DNA from 2 places in the Paenibacillus provencensis genome. Region 1 is predicted to be linked to the other one. Evidence: riboswitches for the same ligand, from Rfam matches in the RefSeq annotation. Region 1 holds a riboswitch; the other holds the start of a gene.
The links. Region 1 has a riboswitch for glycine ahead of gcvT (glycine cleavage system aminomethyltransferase GcvT). Riboswitches for the same ligand answer to the same signal wherever they lie in the genome.
Positions count from the first base shown of each region.

Region 2: another riboswitch for glycine. It lies ahead of sdaAB (L-serine ammonia-lyase, iron-sulfur-dependent subunit beta); the one in region 1 lies ahead of gcvT (glycine cleavage system aminomethyltransferase GcvT).

Region 1 is NZ_JBHTKX010000007.1:43,599-50,219, forward strand. Features, by position in the region: gene ACFQ3J_RS23855 (endonuclease MutS2) at 1-1,898, shown strand, start outside; gene ACFQ3J_RS23860 (cysteine-rich CWC family protein) at 2,177-2,401, shown strand; gene ACFQ3J_RS23865 (hypothetical protein) at 2,524-3,033, shown strand; gene gcvH (glycine cleavage system protein GcvH) at 3,226-3,618, opposite strand; glycine riboswitch at 3,855-4,030, shown strand; glycine riboswitch at 4,032-4,155, shown strand; gene gcvT (glycine cleavage system aminomethyltransferase GcvT) at 4,323-5,456, shown strand; gene gcvPA (aminomethyl-transferring glycine dehydrogenase subunit GcvPA) at 5,453-6,621, shown strand, end outside.
Region 2 is NZ_JBHTKX010000003.1:119,705-126,325, reverse strand. Features, by position in the region: gene ACFQ3J_RS19305 (LLM class flavin-dependent oxidoreductase) at 1-753, shown strand, start outside; partial or broken gene sdaAA (L-serine ammonia-lyase, iron-sulfur-dependent, subunit alpha) at 926-1,823, opposite strand; gene sdaAB (L-serine ammonia-lyase, iron-sulfur-dependent subunit beta) at 1,813-2,505, opposite strand; glycine riboswitch at 2,708-2,819, opposite strand; gene pstB (phosphate ABC transporter ATP-binding protein PstB) at 3,446-4,204, opposite strand; gene pstA (phosphate ABC transporter permease PstA) at 4,244-5,140, opposite strand; gene pstC (phosphate ABC transporter permease subunit PstC) at 5,140-6,072, opposite strand; gene ACFQ3J_RS19275 (phosphate ABC transporter substrate-binding protein) at 6,232-6,621, opposite strand, start outside.

The DNA.
Region 1 (6,621 bases):
CCCCCATGACTCGTCTAACCCAGATCCGTCAGGCACTGGCTGAAACGGATGAGGCACTGGGACTGATCCGGCACGGAGCAAGCGTCCCTCTTCCTTCATTGTCAGGAATCGAGAATATCATGAATCTGCTGGGCACCGGCTATTTATTTACCGAACAGGATTTCATGCATCTACTGCAATTTCTGCGAAGCTGCGCCCAGCTTATGAAGTACATGCAATCCAAAGGAGAAATCGCCCCGAATGTAAGTGCCTATGCTGGCTCCATGTACACCCTGGATTCCCTTCGTGAAGAGGTAGAACGCTGTATTTACTTAGGACGGGTAACGGATCACGCGAGTAAAGAGCTGCTCAAGACGAGAAAACAAGTTCAGGTCATTGAGGAACGGCTGAAAAAAAAGCTCGATACCCTCCTGTCCAAGCACCGTTCTATTCTGCAGGACCAGCTCATTACAAGACGCGGGGATCGCTACTGCCTGCCTGTCCAGAAGGAATTCCGCAAGCTTATCAGAGGAACGGTTCACGGTGAATCAGCCAGTGGCCAAACGGTATTTATTGAGCCTGACGAAATCGCTGCCCTCCAGATGGAGCTCAGTCTGCATCGTGCTGCGGAGCAGCGAGAAGAAATGAAGATCCTCAGTGAATTGACGCGTTTGGCAGATCAAGCTGAATATGAGCTTCGGGTTAATACGGACACAGTGGGCATGTATGACTTTTTATTCGCCAAAGCGCGCTATGCTCTCTCCTATCAGGGACGGTCCATTCATCTCGTCGATCATGGGGTCATTCGATTAAGATCCGCACGGCATCCGCTCGTGAATCATATGGTTCCACTGGACTTCCACATTGGTGATGCATTCAAGTCCTTGATCATTACAGGTCCCAATACCGGCGGTAAAACATTGTGCCTCAAGACCATCGGCTTGTTGACGCTGATGGCCCAGTCCGGACTTCTAGTCCCTGTTGGAGAAGGCAGCCAGCTGAGCGTATTTGAGCAAGTTGCCGTCGATATCGGAGATGGTCAGAGTATCGAGCATCAGCTCAGTACGTTCTCTGCCCACATCAAGAACATCATCGAGATTCTGAAGATGGCGGGCCCCTCAACGCTCATTCTTATTGATGAAATGGCTTCGGGTACAGATCCTGGGGAGGGAACCGGACTATCCATTGCTCTGCTGGAAGAGATGCATAGAAGGCAGGCTACTGTCGTGGCAACAACCCATTTTTCGGAGATCAAAAATTTCGCAGCTTCGGCTAACGGATTCGAAAATGCCCGCATGGAATTTGATACCGAGTCATTAAAGCCGTTATATCGGCTGACGATTGGGGAAGCAGGAAACAGCTATGCTTATGCCATTGCCCTAAAGCTCGGAATTCCGCCGTATATCATTGAGCGTTCCAAACAGATCTCTGCCACATCATTGACAGGGAATGCTGATTCGTTAGGGGAATCGAAATCCAGCGGTAACGAGGTCAACCTCGCGGAATCCCGAAGTTTAGATCCTCAAGATCTAACCCGTGACAATACAAATCGGGTGAATAACGACCGCCGAGAATCCAGCGCTGCCCATGCCAAGAGACCTCAACCAAGCGATGTGGAAGCTCAGCCGGTCCGGCCGCTGCAAGTTGGTGACAGGGTGCACATCCCTTATATGAAGGAAGGGGGGATTATCGTCGAAGCAGAGGATGCAAAAGGCAAGCTTACCGTACTTATTCGAGGAAAAAAGCTGAAAATTGCCAAGCAGCGAGTGAAGCTTCATATTGCAGGCGAGGAGCTTTACCCGGACGACTACGATTTTGACGTTGTCTCCCAGACTAAGGAGATTCGAAAAAAACGAAAGCAAATGTCCAAGAAGCATGTTCCGGGTCTCAGTATAGAAATGCCAAAAGACGAGTCTTAAATGTTCATTTGAATAAGCGGAATTATGCAATTGAATAACCCAAGACGGGCGGGGATTTGTCTCTCCTCGTCCGTCTTTAACATTTCCATGAAAAATACTTTACTTCTTAGGTAAGCTCATATCCTGGCTTACGTACAAATATGACTTTGGATTCAGTTACCCATATGATAGACTTAAGCTTAAATTTGAATACGGTATCGTGATTGCACGGATGCTCATTTTCTTGATACTGGTCGATTTTGTACAGCCAACAGACTAATAATAAGCAGGTGAAAAAGATGCCCTCCTTAACGATTGACATCAATCCGCACATTTGCCCCTTATGCCACAAGCCTAATGGATGTGCCAATGCAGCCGGGAAACCTCACACTGAATGCTGGTGCATGAGCCAGTCTGTGCCCAAGGAGCTGCTGTCACGTATTCCGGACGAGCAGAGACGCAAGGCATGTGTGTGTGAAGCATGTGTGACCGAGTTTCATGCCAGGGGAACGGACGAAGTCTAAGCTGCCTGGATATTTTTCACCTTATCAATCAATTTCATATGCGAATGATTGTATATTCAAAACTTTAGCGGCAAGTGAACGTTATATAAAATATATACTAATCTTTCCGGGAGGTTATCATTATGAAGACCCATGTCATGAGGACACAATCATCATTCAAGTCAAAAGTATTTACTCTTACCGTCTCTTCCATCCTTCTTGCCTTCGCGTTCATTCTGTGGCCCAATGTACCTTCTGCTATATCTCCACCTTCAAACATATCATCAGAGTACGATGGTCACAGCTCCCTTCAAGTCGCATTCCCGCTAGATAAATATTCTGTGGTGATGAGCAGCGTTCCCGGATTCCCAATCGAAATAAGTGAAGATCATAATAATTTCCCACTAATTATAGCAACTTCCTCTGGTGAATTACTGGTTAAGGAAGGTTCGGCTGGCAAGCAGGTGAGATCATCGGGAGCATCACTTGAGTTGAAAGAAGGAAACACCATTTATTGGTCCCCTCTTGCAGCTACACCAGTAAGTGAAACCAGCATAACGGTAACAAGTCAGTCTCAACATCAGAATTCGGCAATTAAGCCGGTTTCGATTCATATTTCAAAGGATCAAGATGGATTTTATAAAATTAATTAACCCCATGAGTTTCGTTCCACGAGAAACATTTTTTACCATAACAGATATAATCCATGTTCAGTTCAGTTATACCTAAGTGTTATAAGCCGAAATAATACAAAAAAGCTGATCTCCCCTTTAAGACAGGAAAATCAGCTCATACAATTTAAACAAACGCGTTATATATTATAGATAATTAAAATAAATATATTCTTACTCTTCAGTATGCGCGCGATACGCATCTGCATCCAGCAGTTTAGTAAGAGCAGCTTTGGAATCTCCATTTATTTTCACTTCAATCATCCAGCCGTCACCATATGGTGCAGCATTTACAAGCTCCGGCTCGTCTTGAAGCTTGTCATTAACACTGACGATTGTTCCGCTTACTGGCGCAAACAAATCAGATACGGTCTTAACCGATTCAATGGTACCAATGCTATCGTCACTGTTAATTTCCGTTCCAACTTCAGGCAGCTCCACAAACACAATATCTCCCAGCTGATGCTGAGCAAATTCAGTAATCCCGATACGTACCGTATCTCCGTCTAACGTTTGAACCCATTCATGCTCTTTACTATACAACAAACCGTTAATCACTTCGCTCATGTTCTCGTCAGCCTCGCTTTTTTCAAAAGTTAGAATTGTGTTTCTTCTCTGGTTCCTGCCCTTTTTCCACCCATAGCGTAAAACAATCCTCATCACAATGTCAAGAATGCTAACAAAAAATATGTTTATTTAACATACTCCTTGACTTTTCGGATTTAATCACGTATTAATGTAGTATAAGCGTTAGATTGAACGGAAGAGTTCGCTATTTCCGAACATTCTAGCCCATTAAGCGGTTGAACGTAAAGGGAGAGATTACCGCAGGATCATCGTTCTGAGCTTCTGACAGCTGTTGTATGATGTTCATTATCAGCTTGTAAGCAGGGACATTTCCGCATGGTAACGCCGAAGGAGTAAGCCCATTGATAAGCAAAGGGTGAATCTCTCAGGCAAAAAGGACTTTTACCGGACGCGACTCTGGAGAGCATCCATAACCGTTCGCTGCTTACGATAAGCGAACGATGTTAATAAAGGATCACCCAAGGGGAAACTCGTGAGCATCATGCGGGGTAACTCTCAGGTACCAAGGACAGAGCCTAAGAAGAACACATGCTTTATTAGCGTGTATTTTTCTTTGGCCTGTCCTTTTTCCATTTTCCAATAGCCCTTTTTCCTTTTTCCCTTTTCAAGTGTTTATTCTGAAAACTCTACTTATTCTTCTTCTAAATTACAGCCGAAAGCCGGCTTTTTACGAGGTGAAAATTATGTCCCAATTATTGAGAACACCGCTTTTCCCTCTTTATGAACAATATCCAAATGTACGCTGTATCGATTTTGGAGGCTGGGAGCTCCCGGTTTCCTTCAGCGGAATCCAGAAAGAACATGAGGCTGTGAGACAGCAGGCTGGACTATTCGATGTATCCCATATGGGTGAATTTCGGGTAGAAGGCGAGAATGCAGCAGACTTTTTACAAGGAATGCTGACAAATGACGTATCCCTGCTTGAAATCGGTCAGGCACAATACACACTCATGTGCTATCCAACTGGTGGTGTAGTGGACGATTTGCTTGTCTACAAGCGCAGCGACCATTTGTTCATGCTCGTTGTGAATGCATCCAATATCGAGAAGGACTGGACTTGGCTGCAGGACCATCTGCCTGAGAACGTTCAATTGGTGAATGAATCGGAAGCAACTGCTTTGCTTGCATTACAGGGTCCGAAGGCAGAAGCTATTCTATCCCAAGTGACCGATGTGAATCTTGCTGAGCTTGGCTCTTTCCGTTTTGTGGACGGTGCGGAAGTGAGCGGCAGCACCGTTATTCTATCGCGTACAGGATACACTGGTGAGGATGGATTCGAAATCTATGTCAGTGCCGATGACGCACAGAAAGTATGGCTTGCGCTTATGGCCGCAGGTGAAGATGAAGGTCTGCTTCCCATCGGGCTTGGCGCGAGAGATACACTTCGATTTGAAGCTAAACTCCCGTTATATGGACAGGAGCTTTCTTCTACGATTACACCGCTTGAAGCCGGGCTTGGCATGTTCGTGAAGCTGGCTGCTGGTGACTTTATCGGTCGGGATGCACTGGTGAAGCAAAAAGAGGAAGGCCTGACCCGCAAACTCGTCGGTATCGAGATTACGGATCGAGGCATTCCGCGTTCTCATTATCCGGTCTATGCAGAGGGAGAGCAAATCGGTGAGGTAACGACTGGTACCCAGTCGCCTACACTCAAACGCAATCTGGGCCTTGCACTGCTGGATATTCAGTATACAGAACCAGGCACCACTGTTGAAGTCGAAATCCGGGGGAAACGCCTCAAGGCAGAAGTGATCAAAACCCCATTCTATAGAAGACCAAAACCTACAGCCCAAGCGGCAAAAGGAGCGAATTCATAATGGCAAATCGTTATCTACCGATGACGGAACAAGATCAGGCGGAAATGCTGGCAGCAATCGGAGCGGAAACGATGGAGGATCTCTTCTCCGACATTCCTGAAGAGATCCGCTTTAAAGGCGAACTCCCTGTTTCATCCAAGCTGGACGAATACGCACTTACTCGTCATATGTCCCGCCTTGCCGGACGTAATGTGAACGCAGATACACACGCAAGCTTTCTAGGTGCAGGTATCTATGACCACCATGTACCTTCTGTTATTAACCATGTCATTTCCCGCTCCGAATTCTATACTGCTTATACGCCCTATCAGCCAGAGATCAGCCAAGGCGAGCTGCAGGCGATTTTTGAATTCCAATCCTATATCTGCGAGCTGACCGGAATGGCTGTCGCCAATGCCAGTATGTATGATGGAGCAACGGCCTTTGCAGAAGCAGGTAATCTGGCTGCAAGTGCGACACGTCGTAAAAAGCTGGTTGTATCGAGTACGGTGCATCCAGAATCCCGCCAGGTACTCGCCAGTTACGCACATGGTCTGAATCTTGAGGTCGTTGAGATTGGTTATACAAATGGTGTTACAGATATGGAAGCACTCGCAGCTGCAATCAGTGAAGATACGGCTGCAGTGATGATTCAAAGTCCGAATTTCTTCGGTAGTGTAGAAGACATCCAGGCTGCAGCTGACCTGATCCATCCAAACAAAGGACTCCTTATCGTCAGTGCGAATCCAATTTCACTCGGACTTCTGGAAGCTCCGGGCAAGCTTGGTGCGGATATTGTGGTTGGTGATGCTCAGCCGCTTGGAATTGCAGGCTCCTATGGCGGTCCTACCTGTGGATATTTTGCTGTATCACAGGCCCATATGCGCAGAATTCCTGGACGGATCGTTGGTCAAACGACGGATCGTTATGGCAGAAGAGGCTTTGTACTCACACTTCAGGCTCGTGAACAGCATATCCGCCGTGAAAAAGCGACCTCCAATATTTGTTCCAACCAGGCTCTGCTTGCGCTAAGTGCGTCGGTCTATATGTCTCTGCTCGGCAAACAAGGCATGCTGGATGTGTCGGAGCTTAATTTGCAGAAGAGTCATTATGCCAAGCAGACAATAACTTCTATTGAAGGAGTAAGCACTCCTTTTACTTCACCGACGTTTAACGAATTTGTTAT
Region 2 (6,621 bases), on a different contig from region 1:
CTGCCGAATCATGCTCCTCTTGTCATTGCAGAACAGTTTGGCACGCTCGAATCTCTGTATCCCGGAAGAATTGACCTCGGTCTCGGACGCGCTCCGGGCTCTGACCAGCTGACATCTCGTGCCCTTCGCCGCGGACCAGGAAGCGACGGTCAGGACTTTCCGCAGCGCCTTGAAGAATTGCAGCACTTTTTCAAACCAACTTCCACCTCATCAATGCAGGTGCATGCATATCCAGGGCGTGGACTGGATATACCAATCTGGCTGCTTGGGTCAAGCGGATTCAGCGCTGAGCTTGCGGCTCGCAAAGGTCTGCCGTTTTCTTTTGCCAGCCATTTCGCTCCAGACTATCTGCTGCCTGCACTGGATTACTACTATAACAACTTCCAGCCTTCTGAAGTGTTAGAGGAGCCTTATGCCATGGTCGCTCTGAATGCTTTTGTAGCAGAGACAGATGCAGAAGCGCACAAGCTTGCGACTTCACATCATAGACAATTTTTGAATATGATCCGTGGGCGCTTCGGTCTCATGCAGCCTCCGGTTGACGAGCTGGACTGGAATATGCAGGAGAAAGCGATTGTGAAAGGGCAGCTCCGCTATTCCGTTATGGGAGACAAGAAAAGTGTTCGTGATCAACTGAATCAAATGCTGGAGCAAACCGGCGCTAATGAGTTCATTGTAACCAGCCCGATCTATGACCATCAGGCAAGATTACACTCGATTAAACTACTTAGTGAAATATTTAATCAAGCGTAATAACGCCCGCCCAATAAAGAAGCCAAGACGAAACAGGGATTCACACGAGTTCCCTATGCATTCGTCTTGGCTTCTTTAATCATCGTTCATTGTTACACAAGAGATATTCCACTGTGCAGTTCAACATATGCCTCTGGCACACCGCACATTATGCCAGTTCCCCGCATTGCTCTCAATCTGCTGCTTTCTTAGGCGCGGTCTTCCCCTTCTTCGCGTCTGCCAGCTGTTTCGTCAGCTTCTTGCCTGTTGGCGTCTGGGCGAGTCCTCCCTGGGCCGTCTCCCGATGACGGCTTGGCATCGCGCTTCCCACTTCGAGCATGACATCGATCACTTCGTCAGAAGGAATCGCACTCCGCACTCCTGCGAGGGCCATATCTGCTGCTGCAAGCGCTGTGACCGCTCCGAGTCCGTTCCGTACAATGCACGGAATCTCCACCAGCCCTGCGACTGGATCACATATGAGTCCAAGCGTATTTTTAAGAGCTAAACCGACCGCATGCACGACCTGCTCCGGTGTTCCGCCGCGAAGCTCAACCATTGCCCCCGCTGCCATCCCGATCGCTGAACCGACTTCTGCCTGGCATCCACCTTCTGCTCCAGATATGAAGGAATTATTAGCAATGACATAACCAATCGCTCCTGCAGAGAACAAACCATTAACCATATGCTCGTCATCCCATCCAAACCGCTCCTGTGCACTTACGAATACACCCGGAATTATACCTGCTGATCCCGCGGTAGGTGTTGCTACAATTCTTCCCATGGAAGCATTCACTTCGGACACGCCAAGTGCATAGGCCATAGCAAGTGTAGATGCATCACCCGAACAGCTCTGATTGTTCTGCAAATAATGGCGCACCCGCTGACCGTCTCCTCCTGTCAGACCACTGCGCGATGTTGTATCCTCGTTCATTCCTTTATGCACAGCCTGCTTCATAACCTGATAATAATCCGCCATCTGCTGCACAACCTCAATTTCTAGCGTTCCGGTCTCCTTCACTTGCTCTTCAATCATCAGCTCAGCCAGCCGTACAGATCGCATTCAGATCCTTTAAATGCTTAAACCGCATCCGTATCGTCCCCTTTCTTCAAATCAATGACCTTGATATCAAAAATATGAGGCAGGGACTTCAGTCTCATGAGTACATCCGATGCCGGTACCGTGTCTGTCTCCATCGCTGTGAGCGCTTCACCATCCCGGCCTTTGCGGTCGACTTGCATGAACCCAATATTGACGCCGGATTCACTGATCGCTGTTGTTACCGAAGCTATAACTCCGGCTTTATCCGAATGCCTGAGCACAACCGCAGGAAAATCACCTGTCAGCTGCACTCGAAAATCATCCAATAAAGAGACGGTAACGTTCCCTCCACCAATGGAAGCTCCCACCATCGTGCAAGTTCGTTCTCCTGCTGACAGCTCAAATTTCACGGTGTTCGGATGTGCCGCCGGAAGACCGCTCGTTACGAATTCATAATCCACTCCCAGCTTCTCAGCCCACTCCTCTGCATCCGGAATTCGCTCATCATCGGTAGCCATATTCATAAGTCCGCTGATTAGCGCCAGATCTGTTCCATGTCCTCTATAAGTGTCGGCAAAAGAGCCGTATAATATCATCTTCGCCTTCTCCGGTCTCGTCCCAAGCCACTGCCGGGCGATACGCCCAAGTCTAACGGCCCCTGCCGTATGGGAGCTGGACGGTCCCGTCATTGCCGGCCCGATAATTGAGAATACATCCTTGAACCTTGTCATCTTAACTCCCCATTTCTCATCGTTCTAACTTATTCTGTGCAGAAATATCAGTTCTTCCACGCAAAAAAAGGACAGAGTAAGGGCGTACATCCCCTCTCTCTGTCCTGGTACCTGAAAGTTTCGTCAGAAGTGGCCGGCGCATAGCAATCGCCCTCACTCTCACTTACCCCTTTGGCGGCGCATCGGCTCTCTCCAGAGTTGCGTCGAATCAAGGTTCTTCTACCTGAGAGATTCTGCTGTATAAGCCGGGTGCTTATCAGCTTGCTCCTTCGGTGTCACATGGTTTCCCACGTGATCTCTCCCATTGATCTTCATCCGCTGTCCTATTCTTTTTTTGTACTGAATCAATTTCCAACTCACTATAAATAGATTAATCGATAAGCTGACTACATGTCAACAAAAGTAACGATCCAACCTTATATAGAGCAGCATAATGTTACTTTTTCTCACACCATAAAGATTTTTTCAGATTTATTCACTACTTGAATCAATTTATATTTATTTCTAATGAGTTGAATCAATTTCATAATACCTTTAGTTGCTTAAATCAAGAGTATATATAGATCAAAATGATATAAAATTGATTCACTTCTCTTAAGATATATTATGCGCATTCTTTGTTATTCGCTTATACATCTAACCCTGTTATACCTGTCATTATAGAGCAATTACATTGGGCTGATCTATAGACTTAGCTTCATCAAAACAGCCACTTCTCGAACGGAGAAGACTAATCAACCAGAGCACCAACGACAGGAGGACAAGCACGATCGATACTGTAAAATACGCCGAGCACAGCGATACTTTTTCTGTATGAATCTACTGAATCCCACTCTGTAATAGCCTGTAGAACTGACACTATGCAAAAAAAGCACAGCTTCGACTTCTTAAGCCGTAAGCTGTGCTCATCTGATCATTATGAATTCTCGATAATCTCCGATCAGCCGAAACGTCCCATAATATATTCTTGAGTCGATTGGTTCTCCGGATTAGAGAAGATTTTCTCCGTTACATCACGTTCCATGAGATTACCCAAGTAGAAGTACGCTGTAAAATCTGAAATCCGGGCTGCCTGCTGCATATTATGAGTAACGATAACGATACGCAGATCTTTTTTGAGCTCGGTAATCAGCTCTTCAATCTTACCTGTGGATACCGGGTCTAGTGCCGAAGCCGGCTCATCCAGCAGCAATATCTGCGGCTCTACCGACAGGGCGCGAGCGATGCATAGACGCTGCTGCTGTCCACCCGACAGGGCCAGGGCAGAATCGTTAAGACGATCTTTGACCTCGTCCCACAGAGCGGCACGACGCAAGCTTTTTTCCACGATTTCGTCCAGATCCTTCTTCCTCTTGACACCGCGGTATTTCGGACCAAACGCAACATTGTTATAGATCGATTTATGGAACGGGTTTGGCTTCTGCCACACCATTCCGATGTTCTGCCGAAGCTTGATAACATCTGTGCCTGGCGCATTCAGGTCTTTGCCGTCCATCCATATATGACCTGTAACGCGAGCCCCAGAAATCTCATCATTCATTCGGTTCAAGGATCTCAGGAACGTGGATTTACCGCATCCAGAAGGACCAATCAAGGCAGTTACGGTATTCTTGGGGAACTCCATGCTGATTCCCTTCACCGCTTCTTTCTCGCCGTAAAAAACACTCAGATCCTCTGTGCTAAAAGGTTGTTGTGGCATTATTCAAAGTACCTCCCTATATACAAAAAGCCGATTCTACTAGTTCATACGCTTAGCCGCTGTCAACTTGCGATATACAACACGTCCAAGCCAGCGCGCAAGCAGGTTAAAGATAAGAACGAGGATAACGAGAACGGCCGAAGCTCCTGCCGCAATCTCAAGCGCATCAGGCGCAAGCTGCTCACTGTTGACTTTCCAGATATGCACGGCTAGTGTTTCTGCCGGACGCATCGGATTCAGCGGTGATCTTTCGCTGAACGGATTCCAGTCCGTAAAGTCAAGCGGCGGACTACTCATGCCGGCTGTATACATCAGCGCTGCGGCTTCACCGAAGATCCGTCCGGCAGCAAGAATCGTACCCGTGATCATGCTAGGCAGCGCAACCGGAAGCAAAATGGAAGTAATGATCTTCCACTTGGACAAGCCGAGTGCAAGACCGGCCTCCTTCTGCGCCGTCGGAACGGAACGGAAGGCCTGCTCTGTCGTACGTACCATCAGCGGCAGATTAAATACGGCGAGCGCAAGTGCACCGGACAAGAGTGAGAAGCCAAATCCAAAGGTGTTAACAAGTAATAGCAAACCGAACAAACCGATAACGATGGAAGGGAAAGAGGATAGTACTTCAACAACCAATCGTATAAAGTTAGTAATCTTGCCTGGTTTCGCATATTCCGCCATATAAATACCGGCTCCCCAACCGAGCGGAATGGTAATGATTAGAGTCAAGATAAGCAGGAACACGGAGTTAAAGAGCTGCGGCCCAATTCCGCCTCCGCCCCGAAGATTTTGCGGCCGGCTGGTAAGGAAGTCCCAGCTGATATGGCTAACGCCGCGAAGTATAATATAACCGATCAATCCCACCAAGATCGCGATAATAAATACAGCGAAAGCGATGATGATGCCAGTGGCTAATTTATCGGCTGTTTTTGGTTTCATCATACCTGGTTTCTCCTTTCAAGCAAACGCACCAGTAAGACGAACAAGAAGGTCATGATCAGCAGCACAAGTGCCATACTCCACAACGCATTGTTGTGAACTGAACCCATTGCAGTGTTACCCATGCTAAGCGTAATTACACTCGTTAGTGTAGATGCTGACTCCAGTAATGAAGTTGGTACAAATGGAGCGTTACCGATAACCATCTGTACCGCCAGAGCTTCACCAAATGCACGCGCCATACCGAGCACGACACCCGTCAGAAGCGCAGGAAGCATCGTCGGAATGACAACACGGGCAATCGTTTGCCAGCGAGTAGCTCCGAGAGCATAGGAGGATTCACGGAGTCCTCCAGGAAGAGACGTAATCGCATCTGCCATAATACTTGTAATTGTCGGAAGAATCATGACGGATAAGACTAGGCATCCTGCAAGAATACCAACCCCTGTACCTCCAAAGATCGAACGCAGTAATGGAACGATGACACTCAAACCAACAAAACCATAGACAACCGATGGAATACCGGACAGGAGCTCAATGGCTGGCTGCAGAATTCGCTTGCCTTTACCGGGTACTATTTCGGTCATGAACAGCGCCGCACAGAGCGCTAATGGACTTGCAATCAGTGCTGCCAGAATTGTAACAGCGAAGGAGCCGACAATGAATGGCAGAGCCCCGTAAGAAGCCGGATCAGATGTCGGGTTCCATGTTGCCGATGTAAAAAATTCTTTGACGCTTACACCGTTAACAAAGAAGGTAGCAAGCCCTTTGGAGGCTACAAAAAAAACAATTGATACAATGACGACGATAAGGAAAACTACACAGATGGAAGTATATATTTTACCGATCCAATCCTCGTAGAAATGCTTCTCCCGCTTGGGACGAGACTGTTCACCGGATTCTAGCACCGGCTCCCTCTTCGTTAGACTCATCTAAACCATCCTTTTGAATCATTTTAGTATAATTTGTATATCTTGCCGTTAACCGAACGAAAGAGGTCGGGCAAATTTGCCCGCCTCTTCTCATTAGGTCATGTATGAAATCATTATTGAGGAATCCTAGATTTCATACCGCTTAATTCGTATTCAGCATTATTTTTCAGTGATGTTACCTTCTACGTCACGCTCAACTTGCATACCGCTAACTGGAATGTAACCAAGCTCTACAACATAAGTGTTCTGAACTTCGTCAGAAACCATGTAATCAAGGAATGCTTTTGTTACTTCATTTGGCTCACCGTTCGTGTACATATGCTGATAAGCCCACACTGGATATTCACCAGACTCGATGTTTTCTACAGTTGCTTCAATACCTTCATACTTAACTGCAGTCAGTGTATCATCCAGATAGGACAATGCTAGGTAGCCGATTGCACCAGGAGTTTCAGTTACAAGCTTCTTAACGTTACCAGAAGATTCTTCTTGAATCGATCCTTCAAGGTCAGGAGCCGCTGCGCCAAGCGCGTATTTCTCAAATGTAGC